Regions from separate parts of the Nocardioides ginsengisegetis genome, predicted to be linked through region 3. Evidence: riboswitches for the same ligand, from Rfam matches in the RefSeq annotation. Region 3 holds a riboswitch; each other region holds the start of a gene.
What was found. A riboswitch is a leader RNA that binds a small molecule or an ion and turns the genes downstream of it on or off. The one in region 3 is predicted to bind cobalamin.
Positions count from the first base shown of each region.

Region 1: it holds a riboswitch for cobalamin, as region 3 does, so the genes downstream of both, cobN (cobaltochelatase subunit CobN) here and FB382_RS04200 (ribonucleoside-diphosphate reductase subunit alpha) in region 3, are expected to answer to the same signal.
Region 2: it holds a riboswitch for cobalamin, as region 3 does, so the genes downstream of both, FB382_RS05355 (magnesium chelatase subunit D family protein) here and FB382_RS04200 (ribonucleoside-diphosphate reductase subunit alpha) in region 3, are expected to answer to the same signal.

Region 1 covers NZ_JACGXA010000001.1:1,122,995-1,130,807, reverse strand. The annotation lists gene cobF (precorrin-6A synthase (deacetylating)) at 1-43, opposite strand, end outside; gene cobN (cobaltochelatase subunit CobN) at 40-3,654, opposite strand; cobalamin riboswitch at 3,689-3,827, opposite strand; gene FB382_RS05285 ((2Fe-2S) ferredoxin domain-containing protein) at 3,804-4,508, opposite strand; gene FB382_RS05280 (hypothetical protein) at 4,544-4,768, shown strand; gene FB382_RS05275 (AAA family ATPase) at 4,769-5,278, shown strand; gene FB382_RS05270 (hypothetical protein) at 5,306-5,581, opposite strand; gene FB382_RS05265 (SAM-dependent methyltransferase) at 5,618-6,283, shown strand; gene FB382_RS05260 (flavodoxin family protein) at 6,293-6,781, shown strand; gene FB382_RS05255 (septum formation family protein) at 6,817-7,623, shown strand; gene FB382_RS05250 (septum formation family protein) at 7,631-7,813, shown strand, end outside.
Region 2 covers NZ_JACGXA010000001.1:1,137,122-1,144,934, forward strand. The annotation lists gene FB382_RS05330 (CbtA family protein) at 1-491, opposite strand, end outside; gene FB382_RS05335 (CbtB domain-containing protein) at 501-716, opposite strand; partial or broken gene cobBC (bifunctional hydrogenobyrinic acid a,c-diamide synthase/histidinol phosphate aminotransferase CobBC) at 865-3,202, opposite strand; gene cobO (cob(I)yrinic acid a,c-diamide adenosyltransferase) at 3,199-3,813, opposite strand; gene bluB (5,6-dimethylbenzimidazole synthase) at 3,816-4,442, opposite strand; gene FB382_RS05355 (magnesium chelatase subunit D family protein) at 4,439-6,418, opposite strand; cobalamin riboswitch at 6,442-6,587, opposite strand; gene cbiE (precorrin-6y C5,15-methyltransferase (decarboxylating) subunit CbiE) at 6,604-7,813, shown strand, end outside.
Region 3 covers NZ_JACGXA010000001.1:898,742-906,554, reverse strand. The annotation lists gene FB382_RS04210 (MFS transporter) at 1-1,845, shown strand; gene FB382_RS04205 (DUF1254 domain-containing protein) at 1,913-3,529, shown strand; cobalamin riboswitch at 3,589-3,818, shown strand; gene FB382_RS04200 (ribonucleoside-diphosphate reductase subunit alpha) at 3,949-6,333, shown strand; gene FB382_RS04195 (ribonucleotide-diphosphate reductase subunit beta) at 6,330-7,382, shown strand; gene FB382_RS04190 (Rieske (2Fe-2S) protein) at 7,408-7,813, opposite strand, start outside.

The sequences.
Region 1 (7,813 bases), 220 kb from region 3:
GCTGCGGGCCCATGCCGACCCCGATGACGAACAGCCGCGTCATCGGTCCTCCAGCTCGCCCTCGAGGTCGAGGTAGACCCGCTGCATGTCCGCGAGCACGCCCGGGTCCGGCGACTCCCACAGCCCGCGGTCGGCCGCCTCGTGCAGCTTCTCGACGATGCCGCGCAGCGCCCACGGGTTCGACTGCCGCATGAACGCCTGGTTGGTCTCGTCGAGGACGTACTCCTTCGCGAGGGTGTCGTACATCCAGTCGTGCACCACGCCCGTCGTGGCGTCGAAGCCGAAGAGGTAGTCGACGGTCGCGGCGAGCTCGAAGGCGCCCTTGTAGCCGTGCCGCTGCATCGCCCCGATCCAGCGCGGGTTGACCACGCGGGCGCGGAAGACGCGGTTCGTCTCCTCCTGGAGGGTGCGGGTCCGGACGGCGTCGGGCGTGGTCGAGTCCCCGACGTAGGCCTGCGGGTCGGAGCCGGTCAGCGCGCGGACGGTGGCGACCATGCCGCCGTGGTACTGGAAGTAGTCGTCGCTGTCGGCGATGTCGTGCTCGCGGGTGTCGACGTTCTTGGCCGCCACCTTGATCCGCCGGTAGTTCGCGCGCATGTCGTCGGCCGCCGGGGCCCCGTCGAGGTCCCGCCCGTAGGCGAAGCCGCCCCACGCCGTGTAGACCTCGGCGAGGTCCTGGTCGTCGCGCCAGGAGCCGGACTCGACGAGCTGCAGGATGCCCGCGCCGTAGGAGCCCGGCTTGGAGCCGAAGATCCGGGTCGTCGCGCGGCGCTCGTCTCCGTGCTCGGCGAGGTCGCGACGGGTGTGCGCGCGCACGAAGTTGAGGTCGTCCGGCTCGTCCAGCCCGGCCACGAGCCGGACGGCGTCGTCCAGCATCGCCACGACGTGCGGGAAGGCGTCGCGGAAGAAGCCCGAGATCCGCACGGTCACGTCGATGCGCGGGCGACCGAGCTCCTCGAGCGGTACGACGTGCAGGTCGCGGACGCGCCGCGAGGCCTCGTCCCACTCGGGGCGGACGCCCAGGAGCGCCAGCACCTCGGCCACGTCGTCGCCGGAGGTGCGCATCGCGCTGGTGCCCCACACCGAGAGCCCGACCGACTCGGGGTAGCCGCCGGTGTCGTCGAGGTAGCGCTGGACGAGCGAGTCGGCCATCGCGACGCCGGTCTCCCAGGCCAGCCGGGACGGCACGGCCCGCGGGTCGACCGTGTAGAAGTTGCGGCCGGTCGGCAGCACGTTGACCAGTCCGCGCAGCGGCGACCCCGACGGCCCGGCCGGCACGAAGCCGCCGTCCAGTGCGTGCAGGACCGCGTCCAGCTCGTCGGTGGTCCGGCCCAGCCGCGGCACGACCTGCGTGGCGGCGAACCGCAGGACGCGGCGTACCTCCTCGTCGTCGTGCAGGTCGTCGGCCGCCCCGGGCACCCAGCCGCGCGACTCCATGCGCTCGACGAGGGCACGGGCCTGCTGCTCGACCTCGTCGACCGCGACCCTCTCGGTGGTCGAGCCTGTCGAGACCTCCTTGTGCCCGAGCGCCGCACGCAGCCCCGGCACGGACGCGGTCTCACCGCCCCAGACCTGGGCGGCGCGCAGGATCGCGAGCACGAGGTTCACCCGTGCCTCGCCGTCCGGCGCCTGGCCGAGGACGTGCAGCCCGTCGCGGATCTGGGCGTCCTTGATCTCGCAGAGCCAGCCGTCGACGTGCAGCAGGAAGTCGTCGAACTCCTCGTCCTCCGGCCGCTCGTCGAGCCCGAGGTCGCGATGCATCTCGGCCGCGTGCATGAGCGTCCAGATCTCGCCGCGGATCGCCGGCAGCTTGGCCGGGTCCATGGCCGCGATGTTGGCGTACTCGTCGAGCAGCTGCTCGAGCCGTGCGATGTCGCCGTAGGACTCCGCGCGCGCCATCGGCGGGATCAGGTGGTCGACGATCGTGGCGTGCGCGCGGCGCTTGGCCTGCGCACCCTCGCCGGGGTCGTTGACGAGGAAGGGATAGATCAGCGGCATGTTGCCGATCGCCGCGTCGGTGGCGCAGGCGGCCGACAGCGCGGCGTTCTTGCCGGGCAGCCACTCCATCGAGCCGTGCTTGCCGAGGTGGACGACGGCGTCCGCGCCGAAGCCCCGCTCCAGCCAGCGGTACGCCGCGAGGTAGTGGTGCGAGGGCGCGAGATCGGGGTCGTGGTAGATCGCGACCGGGTTCTCCCCGAAGCCGCGCGGCGGCTGGATGAGCAGCACGACGTTGCCGGCGGTGATCGTGGCGAGCACGATCTCGTCGGCGTCGCTGACGAAGAGCGAGCCTGGCGCCTTGCCCCAGGTCTCCCTGACGTCGTCCATCAGGGCGGCCGGCAGGTCGGCGGTCCAGCGACGGTAGTCGTCGGCGGCGATCCGGACGTGGCTCTCGGTGAGCTGGGCGGCGGTCAGCCACTCCTCGTCCTGGCCGCCGGCGGCGATCAGCGCGTGGATGAGGGTGTCCCCGGCGACGGTGTCGTCGTCCTCGTCGAGGCCGGGGATGGCGCCCGGTCCGCCCAGGTCGTAGCCCGCGTCCCGCATCCGGCGCAGCAGCCGGATCGTGGAGACCGGGGTGTCCAGGCCGACCGCGTTGCCGACCCGCGAGTGCTTGGTGGGGTAGGCGCTGAGCACCAGCGCGACCTTCCGGTCCGCCGGTGGGACGCGCCGCAATCGCGCGTGGTTGACCGCGATGCCGGCCACGCGGGCGCAGCGCTCCGGGTCCGCCACGTAGCGCGGCAGGCCGTCCCGGTCGATCTCCTTGAAGGAGAACGGCGCGGTGATGATCCGGCCGTCGAACTCCGGGATCGCGATCTGGCTGGCCGAGTCCAGCGGGGTCACGCCGTCGTCGGACGCCTCCCACTCCTCGCGGCTGCTGGTCAGGCAGAGCCCCTGCAGAACGGGGATGTCGAGGGCGGCCATCCGCTCCACGTCCCAGGCCTCGTCGTCGCCGCCCGCGCTCGCGGTCGCCGGCTGGCTGCCGCCCGCGGCGAGCACGGTCACCACGAGGGCGTCCAGGGTGCCGAGGGCGTCGTACAGCTCGTCGGGCGCGGCCCGCAGCGACGTGGAGAAGATTGGTACGCCGACCGCCTGGCCGGTCGCGTCGATCGCGTCGGCCAGGGCGTGCGCGAAGGCGGTGTTCCCGCTGGCCTGGTGGGCCCGGTAGAAGAGCACCCCGACGCGCGGGAGGGCGCCGCTCGTCGAGCTTGCCGAGACCCGCTCGCAGAACCCCCACGCCGGGATCTCGGCCGGCGGCTCGAACCCCTCGCCGGTGAGCAGCACGGTGTCGGAGAGGAAGGCGTGCAGCTGCGCGAGGTTGGCTGGGCCGCCCTCGGCGAGGTAGCGGTGCGCCTCGGCGGCGACGCCGATCGGGACGTTGGAGAGCTCCATGAGTTCGGCGTTGGGCTGCTGCTCGCCGCCGAGCACGACGGTGGGGACGCCGGTGTCGCGGATCTGGCGGAAGCCGTCGCAGAGGTCCTGCGGCGAGCCGAGGATCCGGGCGACCACGAGGTCCGCGCCCTCGACCGCGGTGCCGATTTCTGGGCACATCGACTGGTGGCCGGCCCGGGACGGGTTGCCCCAGACGTAATCGGCGCCGGAGGCCCGGGCCGAGAGCAGGTCGGTGTCGGACGTCGACAGCAGGGCGATGCGGGTCATCGGCGGGAGCCTCCTCGGGGTTCTCGCCCCGCTGGTGGTCGGAAGTCCCGTGGCCAGTGTCTGGCTGGGCCGTCCCTCGCGGGCCGGCTTCACAGTGGCGGAACCGCCCCGGACTCTCACCGGGTTCCTGTTCCACGAGACGTGTGCGGTCAGCCTAGAGGAGGACGGGTGCGCGGGAGTCGCCGCGTCTCGACCGGGCGACCGGCGACGAGGTGGCCCGCGACGATCTCGCGGGCCGCGCCGGGGTCGACGCCGCCGTACCAGACGTCGTCGGGCTGGACGCTGACCACTGGCGCCTGGTTGCAGGGGAACTGGCAGCCCGTGTGCGTGACCAGGACGTCGTCGTCGCCGAGGCCGTGCTCCATCAGGGCGAGGACGAGCGCCTCCGCGGAGGTGTCGGAGCCCAGCGCGGTGCAGCGCGGCCCGCGACAGACGAGGACCTGGTGGCGGTGACCGGGCACGTCCTCCCACGCGGCGCTCGTCAGGCCGGGCTCGGTGCCGGTGATCGGGCGCGTGTCGGTGAGCAGGTCGCCCAGGTCGCCCTCGTCCCGGAGCAGGCCGGTGGCCACGTCGACCGCAGTCCGGTGGCCGGCACGCTCGCGGCACCAGTGCGCCGCGACCCGGCGCAGCCACGACACCGCCGGCGCCAGCGTGCCCAGGCTGACCCCGACCAGCACGATGCGCCGCTCCCCCGCGTCGGCCAGCCGGGTCAGCTCGCGGGACAGCGAGGGGTCGCCGAGCTGGAGGAATGCGACGGTGGCGTCGTGCTCGCTCGCGAGGCGCTGCAGCCGGTCCCGGGCGTCGACCTCGCGCACGGACATGCCGACGAGCACGAGGTGGGCAGACGAGAGCATGGCCCGACGCTAGCGGGCGGGTCTACCGTGAGCGCATGGGAGAGGACCTCGAGCTGGTCGATCCGCACTGCCCCACGTGCGAGCAGCCGCTGCGTCACGGCGGCCACCTGACGCGGCAGAGCGCGGCGTACATCACGGCCTCCGGCAGCGCCGGGGTCACCTTCGAGACCCAGGGCCGCTGCGAGAACGAGGCCTGTCCCGACTACGGCCGGGAGTTCGCACCCGGCGAGTGGTTCATCCCGACGGACGACGCCGACTGAATGGGCGTTCGCAACTACCTCGTCGAGGGCGTCTCCGGCACGGGCAAGACCTCGGTGTTCCGGGAGCTCCAGCGGCGCGGCCACCACGCCGTCAACGGCGACACCGACCTTGCCTACCAGGGCGACCCGGAGACCGGCGCCCCCATCGACAGCGCCGTCCACGAGCACCACATCTGGGACGTCGACCGGGTGCGGGAGCTGGTGGCCGACCAGCAGGCGCCCGTCACCTTCTTCTGCGGAGGCTCGCGCAACTTCGCGAAGTTCATCGACCTCTTCGACGGGGTCTTCGTCCTCGACGTCGACCTCGAGACGCTGCACCGACGGCTCGACCGGCGCCCGCCGGACGAGTGGGGCTCCCAGCCCTCCGAGCGCGCCCTCGTCGTCCGACTGCACAGCACGAGGGAGGACGTCCCCAATGCCGGGGTGGTGATCGACGCGACGCAACCGCTGACGGAGGTCGTCGACGAGATTCTGCGTCGCGTGGGGCTGGCCGACGCCCGCAGCTGCTAGCCGCGCCTCCTGAGGAGCGAGAGCCCGTCAGCTCCCACCGCCGGCGAAGAACATGACCGTGAAGGCGCCGATCTGGAACACCAGCGACGCCACTGTTCCGGCAATCACACCGACACCACCGGGGCGCGTTCGCCGCCACGGGAGCAGGACGACCCCCGCTCCTCCGGCGGTGGCGAGGATCGGCCAGAAGGCTCGGTCGAACGCGGATCCGGCGTGCGATCCGAAGAAGAAGCTCGCCGAGATCGCCGAGGTCAGCAGCCACGCAGCCACCAAGCCGGTCAGGAGCTGGCCGCCGCGTGTCACACGACGGAGTATGCCCACTCCGGCAGACTCGGCGCCGTGGACACCACCGACAGCGGGCACCCGCCCATGACGAACATCGACTGGTCCGCCTGGCACGACGCCTACGCCGAGCCGGGCTCCCGGCTTGCCGACCGGCTGGCCGCGGTCCGCGCCCACATCGACCGGCGCCTCGACGACACTGCACCCGACCCGGTGCGCGTGGTCAGCGCCTGCGCCGGAGACGGACGCGACCTCCTCGGTGTCATGGCGCAGCGCGCCGACGCCGTCCGGGTCACCGCCCTGCTCGTCGAGTACGACGCCGGGCTGGCCGCCCGCGCCCGCGACGCCGCCGCGGCTCTCGACGCGACCGTCGAGGTCCGGCAGGCCGACGCCGCGAACAGCGACGTCTACGCCGGGGCCGTCCCCGCCGACCTGGTCCTGCTGTGCGGCATCTTCGGCAACGTCAGCGACGCCGACGTCCGGGCGACGGTGATGGCCGCGCCGCAGCTCTGCAGCGAGGGCGCCGAGGTCGTCTGGACCCGCCACCGGGCCGAGCCGGACCTCACCCCGACGATCCGGGGCTGGTTCGCCGAGGCCGGCTTCGAGGAGGTCGCCTTCGAGGCGTCCGACGACCACGTGTGGTCCGTGGGGGTCCACCGGCTCGTCGCGGAGCCGCAGCCCCTCGAGCCCGGCCGGCACTGGTTCACGTTCGACCGCGGCTAGCCTCACCCCATGCCCCGCCTGCTGATCGTCCACCACTCCCCGACCCCGACGGTCCGGCGACTGACGGACGCGGTGGTGGCGGGCGCCCACGACGACGCCATCGAGGGCGTCGAGGTGGTCGTCAAGCACGCCCTCGAGGCCACCGCCGACGACGTGCTGACGGCCGACGGCTACCTGCTCGGCACGACCGCCAACTTCGGCTACATGAGCGGCGCGCTCAAGCACTTCTTCGACACGATCTTCCTCGAGGCCGGCGGCGCGCTCACCGAGGACGGGTCGGCCGGGGCGGGGCCGGGCGGCAAGAAGCCCTACGGCCTCTGGGTGCACGGCCGGTACGACGCCACCGGCGCGGTCCGCTCGGTGCAGTCCATCGTCCAGGCCCTCCCGTGGCGCCAGGCCGCGGAGGTGCTGACCGTCCTCGGCGACGTCGACGAGGGCCACACCGACGCGGCGTACGAGCTCGGCGGCACCCTCGCCGCACTGCTGTCCGCCGGCTGACGCACCACCGCGGCCGGACGTTAGGATTCCGTCGCGTGACCGTCGCCCGCCGTCTCGCCCTCGGGCTGGCTGCCCTCCCGCTCCTGCTGCTCGCGGCCTGCAGCTCCGACGACCAGGGCAGCAACACCGACCCCTCGCAGGTCGACGCGATCGACGCCCCCGAGCTGGGTGCCTGTCGGCTGCTGACCCCCGACGACGTCGCGATGGCCAGCAACGCCACGCGCACGGTCGACTGCACCGAGAAGCACACCGCCGAGACGTTCGCGGTCGGCGACCTCCCGCAGTCCTTCGACCACGCGGACGTCGACGACAAGGAGCTCGGCGCCTGGGCCTACCGCACCTGCTCGGAGAAGTTCCAGCGGTTCCTCGGCGCCGACGAGAGCCTCGTGATGCGCACCGTCGTCAGCTGGGCGTGGTTCCGCCCGTCGGAGAAGGCGTGGTCCGCCGGCGCCCGCTGGTACCGGTGCGACGCGGTCGGCGGCGGCGAGCAGTCGACGTCGTACGTCGCCCTCCCCCAGACCGCCAAGGGCCTCCTGCTCGGCGTCCCGGACGACAAGTGGATGGTGTGCGCGTCCGGCCCGACGGTCAGCGGCTCGGTCAAGATCCCCTGCTCCCACCACCACGACTGGCGGGCGGTCACGACGATCAAGCTCGGCGAGTCCGGCGACGACTACCCCGGCGACCGGCTGGTCGAGGTCAAGACCCGCGACTACTGCTCCGGCTCGGTGGCGGCGTGGTTGAGCTACCCGGTCGACTACGACTTCGGGTACACCTACTTCCACGAGGCCGAGTGGTCCGCCGGCAACCGCCGGTCGGTCTGCTGGGCGAAGACCAACGCGTGAGGCAGCCATGACCCCGTCCCGCCGGCTCGCCGCCCTGCTCGTTGCCAGCTTGGCCGGGGTGGCCGCCCTGACCGCGTGCAGCGGCGGCGACGAGCCGTCGCCCGACAGCAGCACTCCCGCCTCGTCGGCCTCCGAGCCCAGCGCGACGCCCACCACCGCGACCGCGGCCCCGCGCCCCGGCAACCGGGCC
Region 2 (7,813 bases), 240 kb from region 3:
GCGTGCAGCAGGTTGCCGAGCGCGATCGAGGCCGCCGCCGCGACGACGGAGACCAGCAGGAACACGAAGAACAGCGTGGTGCGCTGCCCGATCGTGTCCGGGTCGCCCACGGCGGGCGGGGAGGCGGGGTACTTCAGGAACGGCACCAGGGTCACCGCGACCCAGCCGGCCACCGCGACGAGCGCCGTGGACTGGCCGGGGGTGAGCCGCCCGAGCCGGCCGACGACGCCGGCCGAGACGAGACCGACGAGGCCGCCTAGCGCCGTCCCGATGGCGAGGCTGGCGGTGAGCAGTCCCCAGGTGCGCTGGGTGTCGCGGGAGACGAGCTCGGGCTCGTCGTGGTGGTCCGTCGCGGCGGCCGTGTGGGCCTCCTCGACGTCGATGGCAGCCTGGACGTGCGGCTCACCGACCGTGAAGGCGACGACGAACGTCGCGATCCCGGCCAGGAGTCCGGCGAGCAGGCCGCGCAGCAGGAACGCGCGCGGAGTCATGGCGTGCGCTCAGTGGCAGGGGTAGCCGAGCAGGTGGCGACCGTCGTGCACGAACTCGTGCAGCAGCATCCCGGACGGGATGGAGACCGCGCCCTGGTCGGCGCTCACGAAGAAGATCGCGAGCAGGCCGAGCAGGCCGAAGAAGAGCGCCCAGGGGGCGATCTGCGCGAGGGGGATCGAGGGGATCTCGACCGGGGCGAGCGGGGTGGCAGACGTCTGCGACATGTGTCCTCCTGAAGGGATGAGTGCGTCCCTGGATGAATGGAAGTGGCGGACACTCGGGTCTGACTCCAGCTGTCCCAGGTGCTTCAGGAGAGCTGTCACAGTAGCGCGACTGTGCCGGATTCCCACCGGCTTCCTCGTGCCCGCGCGGTCAGCCTAGGGCATCGACCAGGGCCGTGGTCAGCGTGTCCGTGACGGCGCGCGGACGGACCGCGATGCGGACCCACTCCGGGCCCAGTCCGGGGAAGGTGTCGGCCCGTCGTACGGCGATCCCGGCGACGCGGAGGCGGGCGTGGACGCCCTCGCCGGGCCGGGCCAGGACGAACGAGCTGGACGATGGGATGTGGGGAATCCCCAAGCGGGCAAGGGATTCCTCGAGGTGTGCGCGCCACTCCGCGATCTGCTCGGCGCGACGTGCGGCCACGTCGGCGGCCGCCTCGGACGAGCAGGCGACCATCGCGGCGGCGGCCGTCGTGGACACCGACCACGGCACTTGGCCGCGTCGCAGCGCGGCCACGACGTCAGGCTCGGCGAGGACGTAGCCGGCCCGCACCCCCGGGATGCCCCAGTGCTTGGTGAGGCTGCGCGTGACGATCAGGCCGGGGTCGTCGTCGCTGGCCAGCGACTCCGTCTCGCCGGGGACGGTGTCCATGAACGCCTCGTCGACCAGGACGGTGCGGCCGGGCCGCAGCAGGGCGCGGATGACGGCGGCCGGGTGCAGCACGCCGGTGGGGTTGGTCGGGTTGCCGATCACCACGAGGTCGGCGTCCTGGGGGACGGCCGCCGGCTCGAGGGTGAAGTCGTCGTGGAGGACGACCGGGGTGACCCGGTGGCCCGCCTGCTCGAGCGCCGCGTGCGGCTCGGTGAACTGCGGGTGCACGACGACCGGGCGCCGCCAGTCCCGCCACCGCGCGACCAGCGAGAACGCCTCGGCGGCGCCGGCGGTCGCGAGCACCCGGTCGGGGTGGACACCGTGCCGGGCCGCGAGGGCGCGCTCGGCCGCAGCCGCGGTCGGGTAGTGGCCGACGTCGTCGAGGCTGGCGTGCAGGGCTGCGTCGAGCCAGTCCGGCCGCGGGCCGGCGTACACGTTGACGGCGAGGTCGAGCAGGCCGCGCGCCTCGACGTCGCCGTGGTGGCGGAGCGGGTCGTCCAGGGCCTCAGGCATGGGCGTGGACCGCGTCCGCGAAGCGCTGTGCCAGCTGGGGATGGCCGGCCCAGTGCGTGTGGAGGTACGACGCGTGCAGGGTCGGGGTCGCCCAGCCGGTCGTGCTGCCGTCGACGGTCCAGCCCGTGTCGCCGGGGGGCGTGACCGACGTGTGGTGGAACTCGTGGCCGGTGACCTGCTCGCCGGCCCGGGTCAGCAGCGAGTCGGTCGCGGCCGTGGCGGTGGGGTAGCGCATCGTCAGCCGCCCGGTCATGCGGGCCGTCGCGTCCAGCGCGCCCACCATCGGCCGGTCGTCGAGGGTCTCGCAGAGGTAGAGCAGCCCGGCGCACTCCGCCACCGTCGGCACCCCGGAACGGACCGCGTCCCGGAGCTCGTGACGGAGCCGGTGGTTGGCGGCCAGAGCGTCGGCGTGCACCTCGGGGAAGCCGCCGCCGAGGAGGATCCCGGCGGTGCCGGCGGGGAGGGCCTCGTCGGTGAGCGGGTCGAAGGCCACCACGTCGCAGCCGGCGGCCGCGAGGAGCTCAGCGGTCTCGGCGTAGCGGAACGTGAACGCCGGCCCGGTGGCCATCGCCACCACCCGCCGTCGCCCTTCAGCGGTCGAGCCTGCCGAGACCCCAGGGCACCACGGCTCCTCGTCGAGCGGCGGGGCGGTGCGGGCGAGCTCGAGGACCCGGTCGAGGTCGACGCCGTCGGCGATCCGGTCGGCGACCCGGTCGAGGGTCCGGTCGGCTTCGTCGCGCTCGCCGGTCGGCACGAGCCCGAGGTGCCGCGACGGGGTCACCAGGGCGTCGTCGCGACCGAGGATCCCCAGCACGGGCAGGGCGATCGAGTCCGCGACCTCGGCGGCGTGCCGGTCCGAGCCGGCCTTGTTGAGGATCACGCCGACGACGTCGACGGTCGGGTCCCACGTGGCCATGCCGTGCACGACCGCGCCGACCGAGCGTGACGACCTGGAGATGTCGACCACCAGCACGACGGGCGTGCGGGTCAGCGCGGCCACGTGGGCGGTGGAGGCGAAGCCGCGGGTGCCGATGCGGCCGTCGTACAGGCCCATCACGCCCTCGAGGACCGCGACGTCGGCACCGGCAGCGCCATGCAGGAGGAGGGGCACGACGCGCTCCTCGCCGACGAGGTGCGGGTCGAGGTTGCGGCCGGGGCGGCCGCAGGCGAGGGCGTGGTAGCCGGGGTCGATGTAGTCGGGGCCGACCTTGTGGCCGCTGACGACATGTCCCCGCCGGGTGAGCGCGCGCATCAGCCCGGACGCGACGGTGGTCTTGCCCTGCCCGGTGGCCGGGGCGGCGACGACCAGCCGCGGCAGGCTCACCACTCGATGCCCCGCTGGCCCTTCTGGCCGGCGTCCATGGGGTGCTTGACCTTGGTCATGTCGGTGACGAGGTCGGCGACCTCGACCAGCCGCGGGTGGGCGCGGCGGCCGGTGATCACGACGAACTGGCGGCCGGGGCGGTTCGCGAGGGTCTCGACGACGTCGTCGACGTCGACCCAGCCCCACTCCATCGGATAGGTGAACTCGTCGAGGACGAGCAGGTCGTGGCTCTCCGCGGCGATCCGGCGCTTGACCTCGGCCCAGCCCTCGGCGGCCTCGGCCGCGTGGTCCTCGGCCTCGCCGGTCTTGCGCGACCACGACCAGCCGGCGCCCATCTTGTGCCACTCGACCGGGCCGCCCTCGCCGGTCTCCCGGTGCAGCTCGCCGAGCCGCTCGAGCACGGTCTGCTCGCCGATCCGCCACTTGGCGGACTTCACGAACTGGAAGACGCCGACGTTCCAGCCCTGGTTCCAGCTGCGGATCGCGAGGCCGAAGGCGGCCGTCGACTTTCCCTTGCCGTCGCCGGTGTGGACCATCAGCAGCGGCCGGTTGCGGCGCTGCCGCGTGGTGAGCCCGTCGTCGGGCACGGCGAGCGGTTGTCCCTGGGGCACGGCTACCTCCGAAAGCTCTCGTGGTGCACGGCCTCGGCGAGCGGGCGGCGTTCGCGCCAGCCGTGTCGCTCGAGGTCCGGGACCTCCTGCAGGTGGCTGACCGGCCCCAGGCAGAGCCAGGCCACCGGTCGCACCCGCTCGGGGATGCCGAGCAGGTCGCGCAGGAACTCCTCGCGGTAGAACGACACCCAGCCCACGCCCACGCCCTCGGCGGTCGCGGCCAGCCACAGGTTCTGGATCGCGAGGCAGGTGGAGTAGAGCCCGGCGTCGGCGATGGTGTGCCTGCCCAGGACGTGCGGCCCGCCGCGGTCCGGGTCGTAGGTCACGACCACGGCCAGCCCCGACTCGCGGATGCCCTCGACCTTGATCGGGCGGAATGTCTCGCGCCGGTCGGCGGGCAGCGAGTCGGCGTACACCTCCCGCTCGCCGGCGACGTGGCGGGCGAACTCGTCGCGTGTCCGCGGGTCGCGGACCAGGACGAAGTCCCACGGCTGGCTGTGCCCCACGCTCGGGGCGGCATGGGCCGCGCCCAGGAGCCTCTCGAGCACGGCCGGGTCCAGCTGCTCGCCGGTGAACTCCGCGCGCACGTCGCGACGGCGGGCGATCACGTCGTACAGGCCGGCGCTCACGCCGCGCGCCCGTCGCGCGCGATCCGGGTCAGCTCCGCAGCGCTGACCTCGGCGACGGGGACGTGCTCGGCGCGGAGGTGCTCGGCGAGCGCACCCGCCAGCCCCATCCGCATCGGCCCGCTCTCGCAGTCGATGACCACGGCGTCGACCCCGTCGGCGGCCAGGTGCCGCGCGGCCGTGCGGGAGCGGTCCACCGCGTCGCGGCCGGACGTCGCACGGCCGTCGGTGACGACCACGAGGAGTGGCCGGCGACGGGCGTCCCGGACCCGCTCGACGCCCAGGATGCGGGCGGCCTCGAGGAGGCCTTCGGCCAGTGGCGTACGGCCTCCGGCGGGGAGGTCGGCCAGCCGCTTCGCCGCGATGTCGACGGAGTGCGTCGGCGGCAGCACGAGCTCGGCGCGGTCGCCGCGGAACGTCACGAGGCCGACCTTGTCGCGGCGCTGGTAGGCGTCGAGCAGCAGCGAGAGGATCGCGGTCTTGACCTGCTCCATCCGCCTGCGCGCGGCCATCGAGCCGGACGCGTCGACGCAGAACAGGACGAGGTTGGCCTCGCGGCCCTCCCGGGTCGCGACGCGCAGGTCGTCGGGGCGGAAGCGCAGGGGCCCGTCGGTCCGGCCGCGGGCCGCCTGGTGAGGCGCGGCTGCCCGGACGGTCTCGAGGAGGTGGACCGGGCCGTGTCCGCCGCGCTCCGCCCCGACCCGGCGGCCGTTGTCGGTCCGCGCGCGGCTGCGCCGGCCGGCCTCGCCCGCCCCGGTGCCGTGGACGGTGAACAGCTTCGGCCGGTACGTCGCCCCGGGCTCGCTCCGGACGTCATGCGATCCGGTCGCCCCGGCAGCCGGATCGGATGACGTCCCGCCGGGGTCGCCGGGGACGTCATGCGGGGTGGTCGCTCCGGCAGCCGGTTCGGATGACGTCCCGCCGGGGTCGTCACCGGGCTGGGGCGGGTCCGGCTCCGGCTCGTCGTCGCCGAGGATCTCGTCGAGCAGGTCCTCGTCGAGGCCGGGGGAGTCGAAGGGGTTGCGCCGACGGCGGTGCGGGAGCGAGAGGCGGGCGGCGGCGCGTACGTCGGCCAGGGTGACCTCGGACCGCTCGTGCCAGGCGGCATGGGCGACCGCGGTCCGGGCCGTGACGAGATCGGCCCGCATCCCGTCGACCTCGAGCGCGGCGCACAGCTCGGCGATCTTCACCAGCATCCCGTCGGACAGCTCGACCTGCCCGACGAGCTTCTGCGCGGCGAGCACCCGGTCGGTCAGGGCCCGCTCGGACTCGGCGTACCGGGCACAGAACGCGTCGGGGTCGGCGTCGTAGGCCATCCGGCGGCGCACCACCTCAACCCGTTGCGCCGGGTCGCGGGGCGCGGCCACCTCGACGGTGAGGCCGAAGCGGTCCAGGAGCTGCGGCCGGAGCTCGCCCTCCTCGGGGTTCATGGTGCCGACGAGCACGAAGCGGGCCGCGTGCGAGACCGAGACGCCGTCGCGCTCCACCGTGGAGCGGCCCATCGCGGCGGCGTCGAGCAGCAGGTCGACGAGGTGGTCGTGGAGGAGGTTGACCTCGTCGACGTAGAGGATGCCGCGGTGCGCCTTGGCCAGCAGGCCGGGCTCGTACTCAGCGCGCCCCTCCGACAGCGCGCGCTCGAGGTGCAGCGAGCCCAGGACCCGGTCCTCGGTGGCGCCGACGGGCAGTTCGACGAGCCGAACGGGCCGGGTCTCGACGTCCGCATCGGCGGCGAACGGGCCGTCGGGGGAGAGCGGCCGGCGCTCCCGCGGGTCGCTGGAGAAGCGGTCACCGGCGACGACGTCGATCGGCGGCAGCACGCCGGCGAGGGCCCGCACGATCGTGGACTTCGCGGTGCCCTTCTCGCCGCGCACGAGCACGCCGCCGACCTCGGGGGAGATCGTGGTGAGGAGGAGGGCCAGGGCCATCCCGTCGGGGTCGCCGGAGCCGACGACGGCACTGAAGGGGTACTGCTGTGGCATGTGAGGCTCCCGCTCGTCCGCCATGGAATGGACGCCGCGAGGCCGGTCTTCGGACTTCCCGGATCGACGCGATCGCGTCCTCCGGGTCACCGCAGCGGGCCTGTGCCGGACTCTCACCGGCTTCCCAGATTCTCCCCCGGACGGGGGCACCTCGTGGCTGTGCGGCCACGATAGCGTCACCCCCCGTGCAGCACTCAGCCCCGTCCACGACTGCCCGCGCCGTCACCGTCGTCGGCCTCGGCGCCCGCGGCTGGTCGGACCTCCCCGAACGCCTCCGTGACGTCGTCGCGGGCGCCGACGTGCTGCTCGGCGGCCCCCGCCACCTCGGCCTGGTCCCGCCCGTCCTCGGCCAGCTCCGCGAGCCCTGGCCGAGCCCGCTGCTCGACGCGCTGCCCGGCCTCCTCGAGGAGCACGCCGACCGTCGCGTCGTGGTCCTGGCCTCGGGTGACCCCCTGGTCTCGGGCATCGGTACGACGCTGGTCGAGCTGCTCGGGTCCGACCGCGTCGTGGTCGAGCCGGCGCTCTCGTCGGTGGCGCTCGCCCGGGCGCGGATGGGCTGGTCGGCGGAGTCCACGGCTGTGGTCTCGGTCGTCGGGCGGGACCCGCGGGCCGTGCTGCGCCACCTCGCGCCCGGGCACCGGGTGGTCGTGCTCTCCTCCGACGGCCGCAGCCCCGACGCCCTCGCCGGCCTGCTGGTCATGGCGGGCTACGGACGGTCGGCGATGACCGTGCTGTCGGACCTCGGCGGGGTTGAGGAGGCCCGGGTCGACACCACGCCGGAGGACTGGTCCGGCCTCGCCCCCGAGCTCAACATCGTCGCGCTCGAGCTGTCCGGGCCAGCCGTGGGTTCGTGGGGCACCGGGTTGCCCGACGAGCTCTTCGAGCACGACGGCCAGCTGACCCGGCGCGACCTGCGGGCCAGCGCGCTGGCCAGACTCGCCCCGCAGCCGGGGCAGCTGCTCTGGGACGTGGGTGCCGGGGCGGGCAGCGTCGGCATCGAGTGGATGCGGGCCCATCCGACCTGCCGGACGATCGCGGTCGAGGCCGACACCGGGCGTGCCGCCCGGATCGGGCGCAACGCGGCCGCCCTCGGCGTCCCCACCCTGGAGGTCGTCTCCGGCAGCGCCCCCGAAGCCCTGATCCGGCTGCCCAAGCCCGATGCCGTCTTCGTGGGTGGCGGCGCCACGGTGGCCGGCCTGCTGGGCTACTGCGAGCGCTCGCTGCGACCCGGCGGCCGCCTGGTCGTCCACGGGGTGACGCTGGAGACCGAGCAGGCCCTGAGCGCGGCCCACGCCCGCAACGGCGGCGAGCTGACCCGGATCTCGGTCGAGCGGGCCGCCCCGCTGGGTGCGTTCACCGGCTGGACGCCGGCCCGCACCGTCACCCAGTGGGCCT
Region 3 (7,813 bases):
GTGAGCGTGACCGACCGCGTGAGGGTCGAGCAGCCGGCCGTGCCGCGTCGGCCGACGCGGTTCACGCCGGGCGACCTGTCGCGCCACCCTGTCGCCGTCGCCACCGCCTTCGCCGCGCTCCTGCACGTCCTCTGGTGGTGGCTGCTCGCCTCCAGCGGCGGCGACATCGCCGCCCAGGACGCCTGGGCGGAGTTCGCCAGGGCGCACCCGGGGAGCGCCTACAACCTCGCGTGGTACGGCGGCATGCACCCGGTCAACTACAGCATCCTGGCCCCCTACGTCATGGGTGCACTGGGCGTGCGCACCACGATGATGCTCGCCGGCACCGTCTCGGCCGGGCTGCTCGCCCTCGTGCTGACCCGCAGCAAGGCGCTCGACAAGCCGCTCTGGCCCGCGCTCTACGGCGCGCTCGCGCTCGCCGGCAACGCGGTGTCGGGGCGGGTGACCTTCGGGCTCGGCATGATGTTCGCACTGGCGGCGGTCTCGGTGATCTACGGCTGGCCCACCCACTGGCGCTCCCCCGAGCGGCGGCACCGCTGGCCGCGCGCCATCCTGGCCGCGGTGTTCTCCGCCGCCGCCACCGCCTCGAGCCCCGTGGCCGGCCTCTTCCTCGGCGTCATCGCGGCCGCGCTCTGGCTGCAGCGGCGGCGCAACGCCGCCTACGCCGTGGGTCTGCCTCCGGTCGTCGTCGTGGCGCTCTCGGCCTGGCTCTTCCCCTTCTCGGGTCACCAGCCGATGCCCCTCGCTTCGGTGATCCTGCCCGTCGTGACGGCGGTCGCCGTCGTCGTGCTCGCGCCGCGCACGTGGCGGTCCATCCGGGTCGGAGCCGTCCTGTACGTCGCCGGCGTGCTCGCCGCCTGGGTGATCCCCTCCCAGGTCGGCACCAACGTCACCCGGCTCGGGCTGCTGTTCGGCGGCGTCGTGCTGGTGGCCATCGCCGCGCGCGCCGCCTCGGCGGGACCGCTCGGCCACGGCTGGGGCCCGGTGGGCAACCGGCGCGCGGTCGTCGCCCTGGTCCTCGCGATCGTGACGGCCTCCATCTGGCAGGTCGCCACGGCCGCCCGCGACGTCGTCGGCGGCCGCCCCGATGCCGCGTGGTCGGTCGACCTGCGGCCGCTGGTCCACCAGCTCCAGGCCCGCGGGGCCAACGAGGCGCGGGTCGAGGTCGTCCCGGCCAAGAGCCACCGCGAGGCGTCGGCCCTGGCGCCCTACGTCAACCTGGCCCGCGGCTGGAACCGGCAGGCCGACGCCGAGCGCAACCCGATCTTCTACGACGACGAGCTGCTCACGCCGGCGTCGTACCGCGCCTGGCTCGACCGCTGGGCGGTCAGCTACGTGGTGCTCTCCAAGAGCACGCCGGACGCGGCCGCCCGGGCCGAGAACGACCTCGTGGCGGGCGGGCTCGGCTACCTGCACGCCGTCTGGTCCGACACCAACTGGACCCTCTTCGAGGTCGAGGCCCCGCGCCCACTGGCCGACGCGCCGGCCGTGGTGACCAGCTTCGACGCCACCGAGCTGGTGCTCAACATGCCGACGCCGGGGCGGGTGCTCGTCCGCATCCCCGCGTCGCCGTGGCTGAGCCTGCTCGACGCCGAGGGCGACCCGATCCCGCCCCCGTCGAGCGACCCCGACTCCCCCGACGCGGCGCCGGTCAACGTCGAGGGATGCCTCAGCCACGAGGTGCAGCCGGTCACCGTCGAGGGCCAGACGCCCGACGACTGGACCGTGCTCTACGCCCCGCACGCGGGCACCTACCGGATCGCCGCGCCCTACCAGCTGCACCGCGGCACGGCCTGCCCGGACGAGATCACCGGCGAGGGTGGGACGGACTCCGACCAGGGGTAGTGGCTCCGTGACCCACCTCTCGCTCAATCCCTAGTAACTTGGTAGGGAATTGGCCGTTGGGTCGGGCATGACCTCCGCAGACCGACGCCCCCGCCACGTCCGCACCCGCCTGGGCGCCGCCCTCGTGGTGCTCACCGGATCACTGGCCTCGACGCTGGCCTCGGCCGTGGTGGCCGGCCAGCCCGGCGCGGTCGCGGCCGGGGCGACACGTCCCGACCTGCTCCCCGACTGCGTGTACGGCGCCTCGGCTCCCGGCCTCAGCGGTCTCGAGCCACGGGTCCAGCGCGACGCCTGGGCGTACGCCGACCGGCTGGCCGGCACCTCGTCGGCGGAGCGTCTCGCGGCCGCCCGCACCTTCGCCGCGGCCGAGGCCGGCTACGTCTACGGCCTGCCGCTGGTCGACCTGCACGACACGGTCCGCCAGTTCCGCTTCCGCAACACACTGGTCAGTGTCGCGTCGCTGAGCACCCCGGAGACCCGCAGCGTGGTCTCCCCCAACGTCGACACCGCCTACACGGTGGGCTGGCTGAGCCTGACCCAGGGGCCGCTGGTCATCGACGTGCCCGACACGGACGGTCGCTTCTACACGTTCCAGTTCATGGACGCCTGGACGAACTCGTTCACCTACGTCGGGTCGGGCGCCACCGGCACGAAGGCCGGCTCCTACCTCTTCGTGCCGCCCGGGTGGTCCGGCGACGTGCCGGAGGGCGTGCACCTGGTGCACAGCCCGACCAACACGATGTGGCTGCTCGGCCGGACGCTGGTCGACGACACCGCCGACATGGAGCGCGTCAAGCCGCTGCTCGAGAAGTACACCGCCACCCCGCTGGAGGCCTGGCGGCAGGGCGCTCGCGGCAAGTCCGTCGTCTTCGACAACCCGCCCCCGCGGCCCCCGAAGCCCGCGACCCCGCAGGGCACCGACTTCGTCGCCGCGCTCAACCAGGAGACGACGATCGACCCGCCGCCGTCCTCGCAGCGTTGCGTCCTCGAGGCGCTGGGCCCGGCCGGGGTCGAGCAGCCCGACACCACGCCGGGAGCGGTGCTGGCCGCCGACTCGGCCAACGCGGTGGGCAACCCGCCCGGCTCGGACGAGGACACCCCGCAGAACCGCGCGATCGGTGCGGGCACCAGGGCCGCCGTACGACTCATCGCGGGCGCCGCGGACCGCTACCGCGCCACCACCTCGGCGGGCAACCGCGGGTGGAGCGTGATGACCGACCCGTGGATCGGCGACTTCGGCCGGCAGTACCTCGGGCGCGCCGTCATCGCCACCGACCTGCTCGGCGCCAACGTGCCGCGGATCGCGACCTACCCCACGAGCTACTCCGACGGTCGCGGGCGCGCGCTCACCGGAGAGCACCGCTACACGATCACGTTCCCGCAGGGCCACCTGCCGCCGGTCCGCGCGTTCTGGTCGCTGACGATGTACCGCCAGGACAACTTCCTCTACGACAACGAGATCGACCGCTACTCCGTCGGCGACCGCGACCGGGGACTGCGGCGCAACGCGGACGGCTCGCTGACGATCTTCGTGCAGCACGCGGAGCCGCGCGGGGCGAAGGCCCGGGCCAACTGGTTGCCCGCGCCGGCCGGGGCGTTCCACCTGATCCTGCGGCTCTACCTGCCCGAGAAGGCGGCGCTGGACGGCACCTACCGGATCCCGCCGTTCGTACGGGCGGACTGAGGACGACCGCAACACGCCGACACAACATCTAGTCCCGGAGATTTCCGTCGACCCCACATATGGTGGCGCACGCAGCTGGTTCGGCGCTCCCTCCAGGATCGTCGAGGCAACAGGGAACCCGGTGAGAGACCGGGACTGCCCCGCAGCGGTGAGTGGGAACGAACGACGTCACCCAGCACTGGGTCGCCATCACGGGACCTGGGAAGCGACGTCCAGTAGGGGTCGAGTCCGAGCGATCGGTCGCGGCGAGCCCATGAGTCCGAAGACCTGCCAGCGCACTGCACCCGCCGGGTGCGGTGGTCCGATGCCGCGTGGGACGGCTGACGGCTCCACGGTGCGCTCGTCGGACGACGCGCCGGCGTCGTCGTCACCCCCTCGCACATCTGGCCGGTCCCGGACCGAGCTCGCGAGGAGAGAGAATGACGGTCACCGAAACAGCACCACCAGTCCCCGCCCACGAAGCACGCCGTACGACGATGCAGGTGCGCAAGCGCAACGGGGACAGTGAGTCCGTCGACGTCAACAAGATCGTGCGCGCCGTCGAGCGCGTGGCCGACGACCTGGCCGACGTGGACCCGATGCGGGTCGCCACCAAGACCATCTCGGGCCTCTACGACGGCGCCACCACCGCCGAGCTGGATCGCCTGTCGATCCAGACGGCCGCCGAGATGATCAGCGAGGAGCCGCAGTACTCCCGGCTGGCCGGGCGGCTGCTGGCCGGCTACATCGAGAAGGAGGTCCGCAACCAGGGCATCGCCTCCTTCAGCCAGTCGGTCGGGCTCGGGCACGCCGAGGGACTGATCGGCGACGAGACCGCACGGTTCGTCAAGGACAACGCCCGCAAGCTCGACTTCGCGATCGACGAGGACGCCGACCGCCGCTTCGAGTACTTCGGGCTGCGCACGGTCTACGACCGCTACCTGTTGCGGCACCCCCGGACGCGCCAGGTGGTCGAGACGCCGCAGTACTTCCTGCTGCGCGTGGCCTGCGGCCTGTCGGAGTCGCCGGCCGAGGCGATCGGCTTCTACCGGCTGATGTCGAGCCTGGCCTACCTGCCGAGCAGCCCGACCCTCTTCAACTCCGGCACCCGGCACACCCAGATGTCGTCGTGCTACCTCGTGGACTCGCCCCGCGACGACCTCGACTCGATCTACTCGCGCTACGGCCAGGTCGCCAAGCTGTCGAAGTTCGCCGGCGGGATCGGCATCGGCTTCTCCCGGGTCCGCGGCCGCGGAGCACTGATCCGCGGCACCAACGGGCAGTCCAACGGCATCGTGCCGTTCCTGCGGACGCTCGACGCGTCGGTGGCCGCGGTCAACCAGGGCGGCCGTCGCAAGGGCGCCGCGTGCGTCTACCTCGAGCCGTGGCACCCCGACGTCGAGGAGTTCCTGGAGCTGCGCGACAACACGGGCGAGGACGCGCGACGCACGCACAACCTCAACCTCGCGAACTGGATCCCCGACGAGTTCATGCGGCGCGTCGAGGCCGACGAGGACTGGTCGCTCGTCGACCCCGACCAGGTGCCCGAGCTCGTGGACCTGTGGGGCGACGCCTTCGACGCGGCGTACCGGCGTGCCGAGGCGGAGGGCAACGTCGTGCGCACCCTGAAGGCGCGCGACCTCTACGCCAAGATGATGCGCACGCTGGCGCAGACCGGCAACGGCTGGATGACGTTCAAGGACGCCGCCAACCGCACGTGCAACCAGACCTCGGACGACCAGGCCCCCGGCAAGCCCGTCGTGCACCTGTCCAACCTGTGCACCGAGATCATCGAGGTGTCCTCGGACTCCGAGACGGCGGTCTGCAACCTGGGCTCGATCAACCTGGGCCAACACCTGCTCCCGACGGGCGTCGACTGGGACAAGCTCCGCGCCACGGTGCGTACGGCGGTGCCGCTGCTCGACCGCGTCATCGACGTGAACTACTACCCCAGCGCCGAGGCGGCGGCCTCCAACCCGCAGTGGCGGCCGATCGGGCTCGGTCTGATGGGGCTGCAGGACGTCTTCTTCGCCCTGCGGCTGCCCTTCGACTCGGCGGAGGCGCTGGAGCTGTCGACGCGGATCCAGGAGGAGGTCTACCTGACCGCGCTGGAGGTCTCCTCGGAGCTGGCCGAGCGCCAGGGTCCGCACCCGACCTTCGACCGGACCCGCGCCGCGCAGGGGAGGCTGCAGCCGGACTTCTGGGACGCGACGCCGACCCAGACCGAGCGGTGGGACGTCGTGCGGGCGCGGATCGCGAAGCACGGCCTGCGCAACTCCCTGCTGATCGCGATCGCACCGACCGCCACGATCGCCTCGATCGCCGGGTGCTACGAGTGCATCGAGCCCCAGGTGTCCAACCTGTTCAAGCGCGAGACGCTCTCGGGAGAGTTCCTCCAGGTCAACTCCGCCCTCGTGCACGAGCTCAAGGCCCACGGCTTGTGGACCCCCGAGAACCGCGAGGCGATCAAGCGCGCCGAGGGCTCGGTGCAGGGCATCGCGTCCCTGCCCGAGGACGTCCGGGTGCTGTTCCGCACGGCGTGGGAGCTCCCCCAGCGCGCGCTGATCGACATGGCGGCCGCGCGGTCGGCGTACATCGACCAGAGCCAGTCGCTCAACCTCTTCCTGGCGTCGCCGACGATCGGGAAGCTCTCCTCGATGTACAACCACGCCTGGAAGTCCGGGCTGAAGACGACGTACTACCTGCGGTCGCGACCGGCCACCCGGATCCAGCAGGCGACCGTGTCCGTCACCGAACCCGTCCGGGACGAGGCGGCGGTCGCCTGCTCCCTGGAGAACCCCGAGAGCTGCGAGGCCTGCCAGTGACCACCGACCAGAACACCCAGCCCAGCACCGCGACCGACTCGCGACCGACCCGGATGCTGCTCGACCCGGGGATGAACCTCACCCTCCGGCCGATGCGCTATCCCCACTTCTACGAGCGCTACCGCGACGGCATCAAGAACAACTGGACCGTCGAGGAGGTCGACCTGCACACCGACCTCAAGGACCTGGCGAAGCTGTCCGCGGCCGAGCGGCACCTGGTCTCGCGCCTCGTGGCGTTCTTCGCGACCGGCGACACGATCGTGGCGAACAACCTGGTGCTCAACCTCTACCAGCACATCAACTCGCCCGAGGCGCGGCTCTACCTGAGCCGGCAGCTCTTCGAGGAGGCGGTGCACGTGCAGTTCTACCTGACGCTGCTCGACACCTACGTGCCCGACGAGGCCGAGCGGCACGAGGCCTTCGCCGCCGTCGACAACATCCCCTCGATCCGGAACAAGGCCGACTTCTGCTTCACGTGGATCGACAAGGTCTTCGAGCTCGACGCCCTGACCACCAGGGAGCACCGTCGCGCGTTCCTGCTGAACGTGATCTGCTTCGCGGCCTGCATCGAGGGGTTGTTCTTCTACGGCGCCTTCGCCTACGTCTACTTCCTGCGCTCGCGGGGCCTGCTCAACGGGCTCGCGTCCGGCACCAACTGGGTCTTCCGCGACGAGTCGATGCACATGGCGTTCGCCTTCGACGTGGTCGACACCGTGCGTCAGGAGGAGCCGGACCTGTTCGACGAGCAGCTGGCCGCGGACGTCCGGCAGATGCTGGTCGAGGCGGTCGACGCCGAGGCGCAGTTCGCCGAGGACCTCCTCGGGCAGGGCGTGGCGGGGCTGTCGGTGGCGGACATGCGGGAGTACCTCCAGTTCGTCGCCGACCGGCGGATGGAGCGGCTCGGCCTCCCGCAGATCTACGGCTCGCGCAACCCGCTGGCCTTCATGGAGCTGCAGGACGTCCAGGAGCTCTCGAACTTCTTCGAGCGCCGGGTCTCGGCCTACCAGATGGGCGTGACCGGGCAGGTCGCCTTCGACGACGACTTCTAGCGCGGCGCGGGTCGGGGTGGGGAGGTCAGGCCTGGACGACCTCCCCGCCCTTGACCAGTACGTCGATCTTCGCCAGCGGCGACGGCGCCGGGCCGCCGGTGTTGTCGCCGGTGGCCAAGTCGTAGGTCGACCCGTGGCAGGGGCACTTGAGGATGTCGCCCTGCGGGGCGACCGTGCAGCCCATGTGGGTGCAGATCGCGGAGAAGGCCACGATGTCGCCGGCCTTCGGCTGGGCGACGATGACCGGCTTGCCGTCGGCGGTCTGGGCCGAGACCGCACCGCCGACCGGCACGTCGCTGACCTTGGCCAGGCCGGTGCTCCCTCCGCCGGACGGCGTGGGGGTGTCCGTCGCGGTGCCGGATCCACCGCCGCCGCAGCCGGCCACCACCGTGACGCCCAGGGCCGTGCCGGCGCCGGCGACCAGGAGGGTG